2 regions of the Thermoanaerobacter siderophilus SR4 genome follow, and region 2 is predicted to be linked to the other one. Evidence: predicted binding sites of a transcription regulator. Region 2 holds the regulator's gene; the other holds the start of a gene.
The links. The regulator ArgR, encoded in region 2, controls arginine synthesis, uptake and breakdown. The targets are predictions, from matches to a motif close to ANTGNATAAANATACA.
Positions count from the first base shown of each region.

Region 1: argC (N-acetyl-gamma-glutamyl-phosphate reductase) is a predicted target of ArgR. The motif match lies at 5,971-5,986, and genes of this name have one in related genera.

Region 1 covers NZ_CM001486.1:1,026,617-1,034,915, reverse strand. Annotated here, with positions in the region: gene THESIDRAFT1_RS05065 (ABC transporter ATP-binding protein) at 1-97, shown strand, start outside; gene THESIDRAFT1_RS05060 (ABC transporter permease) at 84-839, shown strand; partial or broken gene THESIDRAFT1_RS05055 (helix-hairpin-helix domain-containing protein) at 1,003-1,848, shown strand; gene gltA (NADPH-dependent glutamate synthase) at 2,164-3,564, opposite strand; gene THESIDRAFT1_RS05045 (sulfide/dihydroorotate dehydrogenase-like FAD/NAD-binding protein) at 3,551-4,429, opposite strand; gene THESIDRAFT1_RS05040 (NADP-dependent isopropanol dehydrogenase) at 4,624-5,682, opposite strand; gene argC (N-acetyl-gamma-glutamyl-phosphate reductase) at 6,044-7,078, shown strand; gene argJ (bifunctional glutamate N-acetyltransferase/amino-acid acetyltransferase ArgJ) at 7,120-8,299, shown strand, end outside.
Region 2 covers NZ_CM001486.1:2,312,210-2,320,508, reverse strand. Annotated here, with positions in the region: partial or broken gene dxs (1-deoxy-D-xylulose-5-phosphate synthase) at 1-319, shown strand, start outside; gene THESIDRAFT1_RS11460 (TlyA family RNA methyltransferase) at 322-1,116, shown strand; partial or broken gene THESIDRAFT1_RS11455 (NAD(+)/NADH kinase) at 1,166-2,015, shown strand; partial or broken gene THESIDRAFT1_RS11450 (transposase) at 2,222-3,500, opposite strand; gene THESIDRAFT1_RS11445 (arginine repressor) at 3,694-4,149, shown strand; partial or broken gene recN (DNA repair protein RecN) at 4,167-5,866, shown strand; gene spoIVB (SpoIVB peptidase) at 5,986-7,299, shown strand; gene spo0A (sporulation transcription factor Spo0A) at 7,385-8,167, shown strand.

The DNA of each region.
Region 1 (8,299 bases), 1.3 Mb from region 2:
ATCAAAACTTAGTATACCTGTTATATCACTGCAAAGAAGAGAAAATACTCTAGAGGACATATTTATAAGGATGGTGAAGCAAAATGAACACCTTTAAAGCATATCTGAAAAAGGAAATAATAGAATCGTGGAGGCATTACAAATATCTAATACTTCTAATTGGCATTGTTCTATTTGCTATACTTGATCCTATAATCCTTAAATTGCTTCCAGAAATGCTTAAAAATGAGATAAATGGTGATTTAGCTTCTTTAATACAAATTGATATGAAATCTGCAGTACAAAATTATATAAAGGATTTAAATCAAATATCATTACTGATAGTGCTTTTAACACTCATGGGAACCCTAAGTGAAGAAGTGTCTTCACAAAAATTAGTATTCCCTTATTCTAAAGGTGCTAACCTTTCAGCTATTGTTATATCAAAAATACTTCATTATTCCGTTACTTTGTCAATTTTCATAATAACTGGATTTGCTATTAGTTACTATTACGCAACAACACTTTTCCATAACAACGTCATAGCTTTCAATAAAATATTAATATCATCTATCTTAATGTCAATTTATTATATTTTCATAATAACATTGCTTATATTTTTGAGTAGCATTTTGAAAAAAGGTATAATAGCTGCATTATTAGTATTAATACTTCATATAGTCTCATCAATATTAGTAAATATTGATAAAATAGCTAAATTTATTCCCTACAACTTAATTTCACTTGCGAATTCCTTTAGTACAGAAAATATTTTAACTACAATTATATCGGCAATGCTATATTGCATAATATTGTCCATATTTACAATGAAAATAATGAACAAAATTGAAATAATATAACTTTTTCCCGAACAAGGAGACGGTTTTTTTGTTTCATATTGAAATAAGACAAAAGAACCGTCCCCTTGTCTTTTATAAAGAGAGGTTATATTTAATCCTCTCTTTTTTATTTTTTCTGTGGTATAATGTACTAAAGATTTTGTGTGCTAAAGGGAAGTATAAAATGCATAAAAAGGAGATTGCGAATATTTTAAACGATATAGGGTTATTGCTGGAGCTTAAAGGGGAAAATCCTTTTAAGTCGAGAGCTTATTATAATGCTGCGAGGACAATAGAATTATTAGATGAAGATATAGAAATCCTTGTTAAAGAGGATAGATTAAAAGACATAAAAGGGATAGGGGAGGCAATTAATAAAAAGATTACGGAGCTAGTTTTAACAGGTAAAATGAAATATTATGAGGATTTAAAAGCCTCTATTCCTGAAGGGCTTGTTGAAATGCTTAAAATTCCCGGTCTTGGTCCCAAAAAGATAAAGACTATATACGAAAAATTAAATATTACCACAATTAGAGAGTTGGAATATGCTTGTATAGAAAATAGATTGATAGATCTTGCGGGTTTTTGGGAAAAAACTCAAAAGAAAATTTTGGAAGGGATACAGTTTGTAAAGCAATTCAGCGGTCAGCATTTATATCCAGAAGCTTACACAGAAGCGCTTAAATTAAAGGAATATTTAGATATGACTAAAACTGCATTAGTGACGAAAATTGCAGGTAGTTTACGAAGGAAAAAAGAGATAGTAAAAGATATTGATATTTTGGCTGCGGCATCAGATTCCTCAAAAGTTATGGAAGCCTTTGTAAATTATCCAGGGGTAAAGGAAGTTATAGCAAAAGGAGATACAAAAACCAGTGTCATTTTAAAGTCAGGTATAAATGCAGATTTAAGAGTTGTAACGGAAAAAGAATTCCCTTATGCACTTCACCACTTTACAGGCAGCAAAGAGCACAATACTGCAATGAGGCATAGGGCGAAGCAAATGGGTATCAAAATGAACGAATACGGTAGGCAAAAGATGTAATAAACACTTATGAAGTTCATGAAATCTACAAATTATTCCAATTGAAGTGAGATGAATAAATCAATGGGTAGTAAAGGAATAATGAGTTAGCCTAAAGGCGGCTTTTTGCTTTTGAAAGATGCAAAATAGAAGGTAGTTTTTATTAATAGATGCAAGCAACAAAATTTTAAAAACGATTGCTGAACAGGAAATAAATGAGCAGGCAAAACGATAAATTCATAAATAAAAGAGACGATAGCTGGATGTATGTCCTTCCACAGCACCGACTTGCTATCGTCTCTTTAGTTTACCGAAAGATGTTTACCGCCATTTTTTGTTTTGTAAGTATTCATGGATGGAGCGAGCTGCTTTTTTTCCGGCACCCATGGCCAAAATTACAGTAGCTGAACCCGTTACAATATCGCCTCCAGCCCATACCCCTTCTCTGGAAGTTCTTCCCTCTTCATCGACAGCGATATAACCGTGTTTTGTAAGTTCTAAGCCTTCAGTGGTCTTTGTGAGGAGGGGATTAGGGCCAGTACCTATGGCGATTACTACCGTATCAACATCCATAATAAATTCAGAACCCGTTATAGGAACTGGACGACGACGACCCGAAGCGTCAGGTTCTCCAAGTTCCATGCGGATACACTCAATACCTTTGACCCAACCATTTTCGTTACCTATTATTCTCACTGGATTTGTGAGGAAATCAAATATAATACTTTCCTCTTTAGCGTTCTCGAATTCTTCTTTTCTTGCGGGCATTTCTTCTTCAGAACGGCGATACACAATATGAACTTCGTCAGCTCCCATTCTTAGAGCAGACCTGGCTGCATCCATAGCTACATTGCCACCCCCTATTACTGCTACTTTTTTGCCTACCTTTATGGGGGTGTCAGTGTTGGGAAAAGAATAGGCTTTCATCAGGTTTATTCTGGTTAGAAACTCGTTGGCTGAATACACGCCAAGGTAGTTTTCACCAGGGATGCCCATAAATTTCGGGAGGCCAGCTCCGGTGCTGATAAAGACAGCCTCATACCCCATTTCAAAAAGGTCGTCTATCGTCAGAACTTTGCCCATAACCATGTTGGTTTTAATTTCTACGCCCAGCTGTTGTATAAACTTTACTTCTTGTTCCACTATAATTTTCGGTAGCCTGAATTCAGGAATACCGTATACCAGTACGCCGCCGGGTTTGTGAAGAGCTTCAAAGATCGTTACATCATAGCCGAGTTTAGCCAAATCTCCTGCACAGGTGAGACCGGCGGGCCCGGAACCGATGATGGCCACTTTTTTACCAAGCTTTTTAGGAATTACCGGGGGACGGATACCTTTTGTTCTCTCCCAGTCTGCTGCAAACCGTTCTAGGCGACCTATGGCCACAGGTTCACCTACTTTGCCCAAAACACAGTTTTTCTCGCATTGTGCTTCTTGTGGACAGACTCTGCCACATATGGCGGGCAAGCTGTTGGTTTCTTTTATAATCTTTATAGCTCCTTCAAAATCTCTTTCTGCAATACGTTTTATAAACTGGGGAATTTGTACCTGAACGGGGCACCCTTCAACACATCCTGGTTTTTTACACTGAAGGCACCTCTGGGCTTCACTAACTGCCTCTTCTTCCGAATAGCCCAAAGCTACTTCGTTAAAATTACGCCTGCGGACTTCAGGCTTTTGGGTAGGCATGGGTGTTTTCTTTTTGCTTCTATTTAACGGCATCTTTATCAGCTCCTTCTATTTTGTTGATTAATTTGCATTCATGAGCTTCATTAAATCTTTCGAGGGAAATTTTTTCTTCCTCCTTATAAGTGGCCAATCTTTTTATTAGTTCATCGAAATCTACTTTATGGCCGTCGAAAGCCGGACCATCAACGCAAGCAAATTTGATTTCTCCGTCTACGGTGACACGACACCCACCGCACATGCCTGTGCCGTCTACCATTATGGGATTAAGGCTCACCATAGTGGGTATGCCATAAGGCTTGGTAATTTCGCTTCCTATTTTCATCAAAATCGGGGGACCTATGATAATAATCTCATCAAATTTTTCACCTTGTTCTAAAAGCTCTTTAAGTACTACTGTGACAAACCCATGGCGGCCTTTTGAGCCATCGTCGGTGCACACGTACATCCTGTCACTTACAGCTTTTATCTCTTCTTCTAAGATTAGCAATTCAGCTGTCCTAGCACCTATAATAGAAACTACTTCTACCCCCTGCTGATGAAGCATTTTGAGTTTAGGATAAAGTGGAGCAATACCAAGGCCTCCGCCTATTCCTAAAACTTTTTTGTGATTAGGAAACTCCACTGGAACTCCTAATGGGCCAACAAAGTCCTCTATATAGTCTCCCGCTTCCAAAGTCCCCAGCTCACGGGTGGTTTTACCTACCTCTTGGAATACTATTGTAACAGTGCCATTCTGGGCATCGTAGTCCGCAATAGTAAGGGGAATCCGCTCTCCTCCTTCTTTTATCCTTAGTATAACGAATTGGCCTGGCCTTGCTTTTTTAGCCACTAGTGGTGCCTCTATTACAAACAACTTGATGGAAGGTGCCAATTCTCTTTTTTCTAAAATTTTGAACATGATAATCCTCCTCTTCTATTAAGATTTCAGCAATATTTTATCACTTTCGAAGATATTATTAGTATTAATGACAATAAAAATGTTACGAAAATAACTATTTATTGTTATTTTTTAACAAAAGGCCGATGTGTCACAAAAAAAAACCGTTGTATTTAGCTTTATCAACATAAAAATGGGGGTTTAAGTCCCCATTTTTATGTTAATATCACAACAGGTTTGATTAGGTCTTTTGGTTTATCTTTCATCAGCATTAGAGCTTTTTCAATATTATCAAATCCTTGAAAAACATGAGTGACGAGTTTGGAAGGATCGACACGCTTATAAAAAACAAGGTCAATCAGTCTTTCCATTCTTAGACGTCCACCAGGGCATAAACCGCCTTTTATAGCTTTATGAGCCATGCCGCAACCCCATTCAAGACGAGGAACAGGCAGAACATCTCCTTCGCCAAAATAATTTACATTAGCGATGGTGCCGCCTGGTTTAACAATCTTAACTGCTGTAGCCATAATGTCAGCATTTCCTCCAGCGATGATGGCAGCATCAACACCTTTGCCTTCCGTTAAATCCATAATCTGGCTTTCGATAGGACCATTTTTATAGTTTACAATATCAGTAGCTCCATAGTATTTTGCAGCATCTACACAAACAGGTCTACTGCCTACTGCAATAATTCTTCCAGCACCCCGCAATTTGGCACCAGCGACTGCCATAAGACCTACTGGACCAATACCCAAAACCGCTACCGTTGCACCTAATTCTATTTCTGCCAGTTCGGCTCCGTGAAAGCCAGTAGTCATCATATCGGGAATCATAACTGCAGCTTCCAATGGAATTTCCTTAGGCAGATGTGCTAAATTCATATCAGCATCGTTCACATGAAAAAATTCACCAAAAACACCATCTTTTATATTCGAAAATTTCCAGCCTGCCAGCATTCCACCAGAGTGTTGGTGATATCCTCTTTGTACTTCAGAGGTTCGCCAATCAGGGGTAATAGCTGGTACAACAACGCGATCACCAGGTTTAAAATCTTTTACCTCACTACCTACTTCAACTACTTCACCTACAGCTTCGTGACCGAGTATCATGTTATGTCTTTCGCCAATAGCACCTTCAAAAACGGTATGAACGTCCGAAGTGCAAGGGGCCACAGCTAGAGGTCTTACGATAGCGTCAAAAGGGCCGGGAGTAGGCTTTTCTTTTTCAATCCAACCGACTTTACCGATACTGAGCATTGCAAAACCTTTCATTATTAAGACACCTCCTGAAATACTGGGAAAGTTATTAATGTGAATACTAGCTAACCCGTTAATTATTAATAATTTATTTTATAATTGTATACAGTATACAATTTATAATATAACACATCGTTAGGAATTTGTCAATCATTATTTTTTATTTTTGCGAAATAATTTAACGAAATTTTTTATGAAAAACTCTTGAAAAAATTTTTTATGGTGGTATAATGTAAAATAAAAGTTGTATAATTATAAATTAAATATTGTATTTATGCATTAAAAAATATTTTTTTAACACTTTATGCATAAATATAAATCAAAGCGTATATATATTAATAAATGACAGGGGATGTAAAAGAGGGAGGCACTTTAAATGGTGAGAGTAGGAATATTTGGGGCAACGGGTTATACAGGAGTCGAACTTATAAGAATTCTCTCAAAGCATGAAAAAGTAGAGATAAAATATCTTTCTTCTCAAAGTTATAATACCAAAGCAATTTCGGATGTTTATTCATCCCTCATTGGTTTTTGCGACAAAGAGTTGGAAGAGTTAAGCCTAGAAAAGGCAATGTCAGAATGCGATGTCATATTTACGGCTTTGCCTTCAGGTCATGCTTCAAAAATCGCCAGAGAAGCTGTAAAAAAAGGAGTAAAGGTGATTGACTTAGGAGCTGACTTTAGATTTGACGATTACTCTGTCTATAAAGAATGGTATGGTGGAGATTATGAAAATTATGAAGGTATTAAAAGGGTATATGGTCTTCCGGAAGTTTACAGAGATACTATAAAAGAGGCTCAAGTTGTAGGAAATCCTGGATGTTATCCTACAAGCGTTATATTAGGGCTTATGCCTCTTTTGAAAAATGGCATAATAGAGGGGAATGTAATTGTTGATTCAAAGTCAGGCGTATCAGGGGCAGGTCACAATCCCTCCCATAACAATATGTATGCAGAATGCAATGAAAACATAAAAGCGTATAATGTTGCAAAGCATAGACATATCCCAGAGATGGAGCAAGAGCTTTCAAAAGTTTTTGGTGAAAAAGTGTCTGTTGTGTTTACTCCCCACCTTACGCCAATGACAAGAGGAATTTTAAGTACTATGTACTGCAAACTAAAAAAAGATATGGATGTAAACACTGTTTATAATATTTACACCGATTTTTATAAAAATGAGTATTTTGTAAAAGTGTTACAACCTGGCGATTACCCTGCAACAAAAAATGTTTATGGGTCGAATTTTTGTCACATAGGGTTTGAAGTTGATAAACATACTAATACTTTAATAGTGATGTCTGCAATTGATAATCTCGTTAAAGGGGCGTCAGGCCAGGCAGTGCAAAATATGAATATTATGTTTGGAATAGATGAAAATACTGGACTTGATATAGTTCCAATATATCCGTAGATAAAAACACAAACAAAAAAAGGGATTTGGAGGATTTGATAATGGAAGAGTTGGAGATTTTAGGAGGAAGTATTGAACTGCCGAAAGGCTTTTTGGCTTCGGGTATCTTTGCAGGAATTAAAAAAAGCAAAAAAGATGTCGCACTCATATATTCAGAAAAAGTGGCAAATGCAGCGGCTGTATTTACAACGAATAAGGTTAAAGCAGCGCCAGTCCTTCTTGATATGAAAAGAATAGAAAAAGGTATAGCACAGGCGATCATTATAAACAGTGGCAATGCCAATGCCTGCACAGGAGAAAAAGGTTTTGAGGATGCTGTTAACATGGCCAAAAAAGTGTCACAACTTCTTAAAATAGATGAAGAAAATGTGCTGGTATGTTCTACAGGGGTTATTGGTGCACCTCTTCCTATGGAAAAAGTTTTAAAAGGGATTGAGGCTGCGGCAGAAAATCTTTCAACAGAGGGTGGGTACCAAGCGGCTGAAGCTATAATGACAACAGATACTTTTTTAAAAGGTGTGACAGCCAAGTTTGTAATAGAAGGTAAAATTGTTACAATGACAGGGTTTGCAAAAGGGTCAGGTATGATACATCCAAATATGGCGACAATGCTTTCTTTTATACTTACAGATGCGAGTATAACTAAAGTTGCATTAAACAAAGCTTTTAAAGAAACTGTAGACAAAACTTATAACATGATTTCTGTTGATGGAGATATGAGCACAAATGATACAGCGGTAATACTTGCAAATGGGGAAGCGCAAAACAAAATAATAGAAGAAGGGACTCATGAGTTTGATGTGTTTTATAAAGCCTTAGAGTATGTGAATAAAACTCTTGCAAAACTTATTGTGAAGGATGGGGAAGGAGCAACTAAGTTCATGGAAGTAAATGTAATAAATGCAAAAACTGAAAAAGATGCAAGATTAGCTGCAAAGTCTATCGTAAACTCAAATCTTGTAAAGACAGCTATATTCGGTGAAGATGCCAACTGGGGAAGGATTCTCGCGGCAGTGGGATATTCAGGAGCAGATTTTGACGCAAGTAGAGTTGACATATATTTAAAAAGCATGAAAGGAGAAATTAAAGTTTGTGAAAACGGAGGTTACATCTTTTTTGATGAGGCTTTAGCCAAAGAAATTTTAAAAGAAAAAGAGATTACTGTAACCGTAGATATGAAGGCCGGGGAATATAGTGCGACTTCTTGGGGGTGCGACTTAA
Region 2 (8,299 bases):
AATTTTAAAAGCTTCTGATTTGCAACCCTTTATTGTCAATTTGAGATTTGTCAAACCTGTAGATGAAGAGCTGATTTTTGATATCTCAAACAAAGTTAAATTTATTGTTACAGTGGAAGACAATGTCATAGCTGGTGGTGTTGGAAGCGCTATACTCGAGCTTTTAAATTCTAATGGAATATATAAGCCAGTTTTGCGTTTGGGGTTTCCTGATAAATTTATTGAACACGGAGATGTGGAAAACTTGTTTAAAAAATACAATTTAGATGCTGAGTCTATCGCAAATACTATACTACAAAAATATAAGGAAATGAGGTAAATATGGCTTCAAAAAAAGAAAGATTGGATGTTTTGCTTGTTCAAAAAGGTTTTTTCTCCTCAAGAGAAAAAGCAAAAGCTTCTATTATGGCAGGAGAAGTATATGTTGATGGCAAGAGAATTGAAAAAGCTGGAGAGTTTGTCAACATAGAATCTTCAATTGAAGTAAAAACTAATTCTTTACCTTATGTAAGTAGAGGTGGGCTAAAGTTACAAAAAGCTATAGAAACGTTTAATATTAATGTGACTGGCAAGATTGCCTTAGACATTGGAGCTTCCACAGGAGGTTTTACTGACTGTCTTTTAAAACACGGTGCTTTGAAAGTATATGCTGTAGATGTAGGATACGGACAATTGGATTGGAGTTTAAGAAATGACCCTCGGGTCATAAACATGGAAAAGACTAATATAAGATTTTTAGAGACATTGCCTGAAATAGTGGACATGATCACAATAGACGTTTCTTTTATCTCCCTTGAACTTGTTATACCTTCTGCAGATAAATTTTTAAAACCAGAGGGAGATTTGATAGCTTTAATAAAACCTCAATTTGAAGCAGGGAGAGAAAAAGTAGGTAAAAAAGGCGTCGTGAGAGACCCGGCCGTTCATAGGGAAGTGATTGAAAAAATTGTGACTTTGTTTCAAAAGTTTAACTACGGTATAATAGGTATTACCTATTCTCCTATAAAAGGGGCAGAAGGCAATATAGAATATTTAATTTACGGCAAAAAGGGAATTGAAAAGCAACACAATTTTGACATTACGAAAATTGTAAAAGAGGCATTTAAAAATTTGTAGCAGGAAAATTTGTTTTTTTGTAGAATATGATAAATGTGGTGATATTATAATGAAAAAAGTCGGTGTAATTCCAAATATTAATAAAGATAAAGACTTAGAAGTGACAAAATCTGTAGTAAAATGGCTATTGGAGCATGGTTCTGAACCATATCTTAACGAAATAGTTGCGTCTAAAATGGGTTATGATGAATACGGTAGAAAATCTACAGATATATATAGTAAATGCGATTTTATAATTGCTTTAGGTGGAGATGGTACTATTTTAAATGTTGCAAGGCTTTGTGCGCCTTTTGACACGCCTATTTTTGCCGTGAATTTAGGTCATCTTGGATTTCTTACGGAAGTAGATGTAAATGAGGTGTTTGTTTCTTTAGATAAAATATATAAAGGAGAATATACAGTAGAAAAAAGGATGATGCTAGAGGCAAATGTAGTTAAAAATGATATGGAGATTATTAATTTTAGAGCTTTGAATGATATTGTCATTACAAGAGGAGCTTTTTCAAGAATGGCTCGTATAAATACCTATGTCAATAATAACTATGTAGATACTTATTTAGCAGATGGAGTAATAATTGCAACTCCTACTGGTTCAACTGCTTATTCACTTTCAGCAGGAGGTCCTATTGTATATCCTACAGTAGAAGTTATAATAATAACACCTATATGTCCCCATACTTTATATTCAAGGTCTATAATAGTTTCACGAGAGGATGTCCTCAGGTTGGAAATAAGCGAAGAGAATCAAGATTTAATGATAACAACCGACGGACAACAGGGATATAAACTTGATTATAGAGATATAATTTACATTAAAAAAGCAATGAATATACCAATCTTATAAAAGTAAAAATACCAATTTTTTTGACTTATTGAGGGACAAACTTACAGAAAGATAAAATAGGGATGTGCAAAATTAATTAAAATAATCATAATCAAAAACCAAAATATGTATTACATACAATATATAGTAATCAACACTGACAATCAAACATAAAGGAAGTGGTAAGGGAAAAGAAAAGACAAAAAGAGGAGCTAAAAAAGGGCATAAATATCCTGTAGAAGTCAAATGTTAAAAAATGGCATGAAATAGATTCAATAAAAATTAGGCCGATTGCATCAAAGCAACAAGAGATCTAAACTCATCATATTTGCCCAATTTAATAGCTACAATAGCGACAGTAAGCAAAGTAATATGGCCAAAAGTATTAAGGTTGCTCACAGAATTAATATTTCTAACATAAGCCTTTTCAAAATCCAGAGCTTTAAAGCGGGAATTATATCTTTCTGATTCAATTCTCAATTTGTAGACGGCCTTAAAATATAGGGAGTCTCTATTAATAGAGGACCTATAATCAGAAGATATAATAGCATACTTAGTACAGCCTCTATGCTTTTTGCCATTAAAATATTTAGGATGATTTATAGGGCAGGCAGAATCATCCTTAGAATTACAGAACTTGCAAACAAATTTTTGCTTAATAAAACCATCAAAATATTGCTTGCCATCTTTAAGCATTTTAATACCCGCTTCACAGACCATATAACCATCATCAGTCAGAGGGGGATTTTTAGAATTACGCTTGTTAAGAGGAATAAAGCAATGACCGTGGAGAATATTTCTAACATAATTATAAAGTTTCTTAACATCATAGCCTTTATCAGCAATAAAATTAACATACTTAAGGTTAAACCACTTATTAGTCTTCTCAAGCAAAGACAAAGCGACTTCAAAATCAGGGGCATCAGCGGGGGGTAGTAGTTTCAGCGATGGGTAAACCAGAGATAGCATCAACAATAATGTGATTTTTATAGCCCCAATAAAACTTATAGCGTTTATTAGAAGAATCGTTAGAAGCAGAATAAACGCCTAATTTACAATCCTTATCAGAGTTAGGCTGATTATCTTTAGAGAATTTATTTTTAGAAAAAGACTTAGGGTTATTTAACTTAGTGTTAGCTTTAATAGGGGTAGAGTCCATGGAAATAAACTCACCAGAGATAATGCCCATATTTTTGAGGATATTGACCTGGTTTTGAAAGATAGAGGCCAAATAATCATGAGAGAACTCATTAATAAAACGGCGAAAAGTCCAATAAGAAGGAAGAGGTTTAGAAATGTCGAAGCCACAAAGATGAGCAATGATAAGATTATTGCGGAGATAATCTAAAAGGTCAGAAATTGTGCCAAATCTTTCAGCTTTCATGACAATAAAAGCTCTAAAAAGTGCATGATGAGAGTAACCCTTACGGCCAGGACTAGAGGAAGGGAATTCAGGTATTGAAGACAGGTCAAGATTTTCAAACATAGAAGAATAGAAATCAATTTTAGACTGAGAGGTAAAGAGTTCAGGTATATTTAAAAGTAATTGAAGCTGGTACATGTAGGATTTCCTCCTTCTTAAAAATTTTTTATAGTGTATATATAATAATTCGACAAATGGGAGGGGAAATCCTACATAAAAGATAAAAAATTCAAGAGTGATAGGAAAAAGTAATGTCTGTAGAATGGCTTAAATGAAGGCTTCTGAATTTTGCACAAGTCTAAGATAAAAAGTAAAAGAGGTGAAGATTACTATGATGAAAATAGCTCGACACGCTAAAATTCTTGAAATAATATCTGAAAAAGAAATTGAAACACAGGAAGAGTTAGCAGCTGAACTTCAAAAACAAGGTATTGATGTGACTCAAGCGACTGTGTCAAGAGATATAAAAGAATTGAGACTGATAAAAGTTTTAACAGAGGATGGAAAAAGATATAAATACGCCCCGATGGGAAAAGTAGATAGCCATATTACAGATAGACTAATGACTTTATTATCTGAGTCTATAGTGAGCGTGGATTATGCTGGAAATATCATAGCTATAAAAACGTTATCAGGCACAGCTCCCGCAGCAGCAGAGGCGATTGATACATTAAATTGGAAAGATATAGTTGGAACTTTAGCAGGTGACAATACCATTTTTGTTTTAGTGAGAAATGAAGAAGCTGTTCAAGAGCTATTGGAGAAATTCAGAAAGTTAGTTAAGTGATTTTTGGGGGTTTTGTTATGCTTTTAGCACTTAGCATCCAAAACGTTGCACTTATTGACAAGGCAGAAATACAATTTGAAGAAGGATTCAATGTATTAACTGGAGAAACAGGAGCAGGGAAATCTATAGTTATAGACTCGGTTTTGCTGCTTTTAGGTAGTCGAGCCAGTAGAGATATAATACGTACTGGTGAAGAAAAAGCTATCGTAGAAGGAATATTTTTTGTGGATTCTAACAAGGATAAAATTGTAGAAATTTTAGAAGAAGTAGGTTTGAGCTTAGAAGAGGATGATACTTTGATAATAAATAGAGAAATTACAAGCAGTGGAAGAAGTTATTGTAGGATAAATGGCAGAATAGTGCCTCTTTCTTTTTTGAGTAAAATAGGTGCTTTCTTGGTAGATATTTTAGGTCAACATGAGCATCAGTTTCTTTTAGACAATACAAAACATCTTTCTATTTTAGATAATTTTGGTGACCAAAAGTTTAAAAGTTTAAAAGAAAAATTTAAAGAGCTGTTAGAAGAATATAGAAAGATACAAAATGAGATTTCAAGTTTTTTTAAAGATGAAAAAGAAAAGAATGAAACAATTGATCTTTTGAAGTATCAAATTGAAGAGATTGAAAAGGCGAATTTGAGCGTAGAAGAGGAAACACAGTTGTTAGAAAAAAGAAATTTGCTTATGAATTTCGAAAAATTATTTACTGCTATGAATTCTAGTTACAAAATTTTGTACGAAGGTAGTGGGAGCTTTTCTGTTTTAGATAATTTACATGTTGTAATAAAAAATTTAGAAACAGCCTTTTCTATAGATGAAAAGCTTAAAGGTTTAAAAGATAAGCTGGAGAATATTCTCTATGAATTAGAGGATTGTGCTTTACAGGTACGGGATTACTTGAATGGCTTAGATTTTAACCAGCAAAGTTTAGAGGAAATAGAAATACGATTAGATCAAATAAATTCCTTGAAAAGAAAATATGGACCTACAATACAGCATATTTTAGAATTTAAAGAAAATAAAAAAGAGAATTAGAGAATATATTAAATTTTGAAGAAAAGCAAGAAGAATTGAAGCTTAAGCAGCAAAAGTTATGGGAAAAAATTTTAGAAGTTGGTGAAGCATTACATCTCAAAAGGAAGCAAATAGCAGATAATATAGAAAAAAATATAAATCAAATTTTAGTTGAACTTAATATGCCAAATGCTTATTTTAAAGTGAATATAGAAAAAATGGAAGAACCTACTGAAACAGGATTTGATAAAATTGAATTTTTAATTTCTACAAATATAGGAGAGCCTTTAAAACCTTTGTCTAAAATTGCTTCTGGTGGCGAGCTTTCGAGAATTATGCTGGCATTAAAAACTATTCTCGCTTCCGCAGATGGAATTTCCACTTTGATTTTCGACGAAGTTGATACAGGAATAAGCGGGAAAACTGCCCAATTAGTAGCTGAAAAAATGGCATATCTTTCTAAAAAACATCAATTGATTTGTGTGACTCATTTACCTCAAATCGCTTCTATGGCAGATACACATTATCGAATCTCCAAAATTACAAAAAATGAAAGAACTTATATAAATGTGGAAAAACTTGACTATCAAGGTAAAATAAATGAATTAGCTCGTATTATGGGAGGATCACATGTTACTCAGACTACTTTAGAACATTCAAAAGAATTATTAGATATTGCATCTCAATTTAAAAGCAAAATTTAATATTTTAGTTTAATCTCACTTCCTTTTACTATCGGATAATATATTGACAGTATATAAAGCTTTAAAAAAGGTTAAGTTAATTTTAGATTAAAATAAGCTGCAAAAAAGGAAGTGAGAGAATGACAAAAAATACAGTAAAATTGCTACTTTTTATATCCTTAAGCTTTTTTTTAGTATTTGCAAATTATTTTACTCCTATACAAGATATAGCGAAAACTCCCTCAAGTTTTAAATTTTTTCAAGGTGAAAAAGTTAATTATAACTTTAATATACCAATAAAAGTAAGTTTTCAAGCTGATAAAAAAGGTTTTTTAAAAATTAATGAGACAGAAGATAAAAATGTTTTAAATTTGAAAGAACCTATTACTATAGAAGCGGTAAACACTGGCACAGTAAATTTGGATTTTAAGCTCTTTGGAATATTTCCTATAAAGCATATCAGTGTTGACATCGTTCCGACAATAAAAGTAGTACCGGGCGGCCAAGCGATAGGGGTCAAGTTAAATACAAAGGGAGTATTAGTAGTAGGCTATTCAGATATAATGGGGGAGGACGGTAAAATTTATAGTCCTTATAAGCAAGGGAAAATACAGATAGGAGATATAATATTAGAAGTCAACGGCATAGAAATAAAGCAAGCAGAAGACATTACACAAATTGCAAATGAATTACAGGGAAAAGCCTTAAAGTTAAAAATAAATAGAAAAAATAATATCTTTTATACTACGATTTATCCTATAAAGTCAAAAGAGGATAGACAATACAGAATAGGTCTTTGGGTGAGAGACCACACTGCTGGTATAGGTACTTTAACCTTTTATTATCCTACTAGCAAGATGTATGGAGCTTTAGGTCATGCTATAACTGATATAGATACTGGTCACATGTTATCAGTAGAAAATGGAGAGATTATGAATTCTCGAATTACTTCTATTGACCAAGGAAGAAGAAGTAAACCCGGGGAATTAAAAGGGATTTTTTTAGAAGAAGTTGATACAATAGGGAATATATTAAAAAACACTGAATTTGGAATTTACGGGAATATGTATGAAGACTTTAAGAACGATTTGTATGGCGAGATTCCTATAGCATATCAAAGCCAAATAAAAGAAGGGCCAGCTAAAATATTGGCTACCATTGATAATACAGGTATACAGCAATTTGATATTGAAATTATCAAAAAAGCGTATCAAGAAACTCCTAGCCCTAAAAGTATGATAATTAAAATTGTTGACAAGAATTTATTAAAAAAGACTGGAGGCATAATACAGGGTATGAGTGGTAGTCCTATTATACAAGATGGAAAACTGGTAGGAGCAGTTACTCACGTTTTTGTGAATGACCCTACAAAAGGATATGCTGTTTATGCAGAATGGATGATTAATGAAATGAATACTCTACTTAATAATAAGCAGGTTTTTACAAATAACTAAAAATTTTTAAGGGAAAAAGAAGGAAATTCAATTATTATGTAGAATAAATATTATATACTAATATTAGCAATGGGAGGTTAAATAATTGGTTAAGAAGATTAGAGTAGGGATAGCAGATGATAACAAAGAATTTGCTACTATTTTAGCTGAGTATTTATCTACTCAAGAAAATATTGAAGTGGTTGGTGTTGCCAATGACGGCAACCAAGCGATTGAACTCATTAAAAATCAACCGCCAGATTTGTTAATTTTAGATATTATAATGCCATATTTAGATGGCATTGGTGTTTTGGAAAAGATAAATGAAGAACAATTAAAAAAGCCTAAAATTTTAGTCTTATCTGCAGTAGGCCAAGAAAAAATAACTCAACGGGCTATTGCATTAGGGGCAGATTATTATATTTTAAAACCTTTTGATTTAGCTATGTTGTCAAAAAGGATTTCTGAGCTTATGGAGCCTGAATTAGATGTAGTATCAAAGACTGTATTTCCTGTGGTAAAAGCGAAGAAAAATTATGACCTTGAAGCAATGATTACAGAAATTATTCATGAGGTAGGAGTACCAGCTCATATAAAAGGCTATATGTATCTAAGAGATGCTATTTCTCTTGTTATTAGCAATATGGAGTATTTAAATTCTGTAACTAAAATGTTATATCCTAAAATTGCTGAAAAGTACAATACTACTCCTAGCAGAGTAGAAAGAGCTATAAGGCATGCAATAGAAGTTGCTTGGAGCAGGGGCAAAACAGAAGTCTTAAATGAACTTTTTGGATATACTATAAATGACGAAAAAGGTAAGCCGACAAACTCAGAATTCATCGCGCTTATTGCTGATAAATTGAGGTTGGGGATGAAAGCGGGGTAAAAGGGGTAGATACCTGCTTTCTCTTTTTTAACCTCCCATTTCAAAAGGGCAACAAACATAAAATAGGGCGATAAATATTGAATTTTCACGGCGACAAATAAGTTATGTCCTCTGTTTGTTAAAAAAACAAAT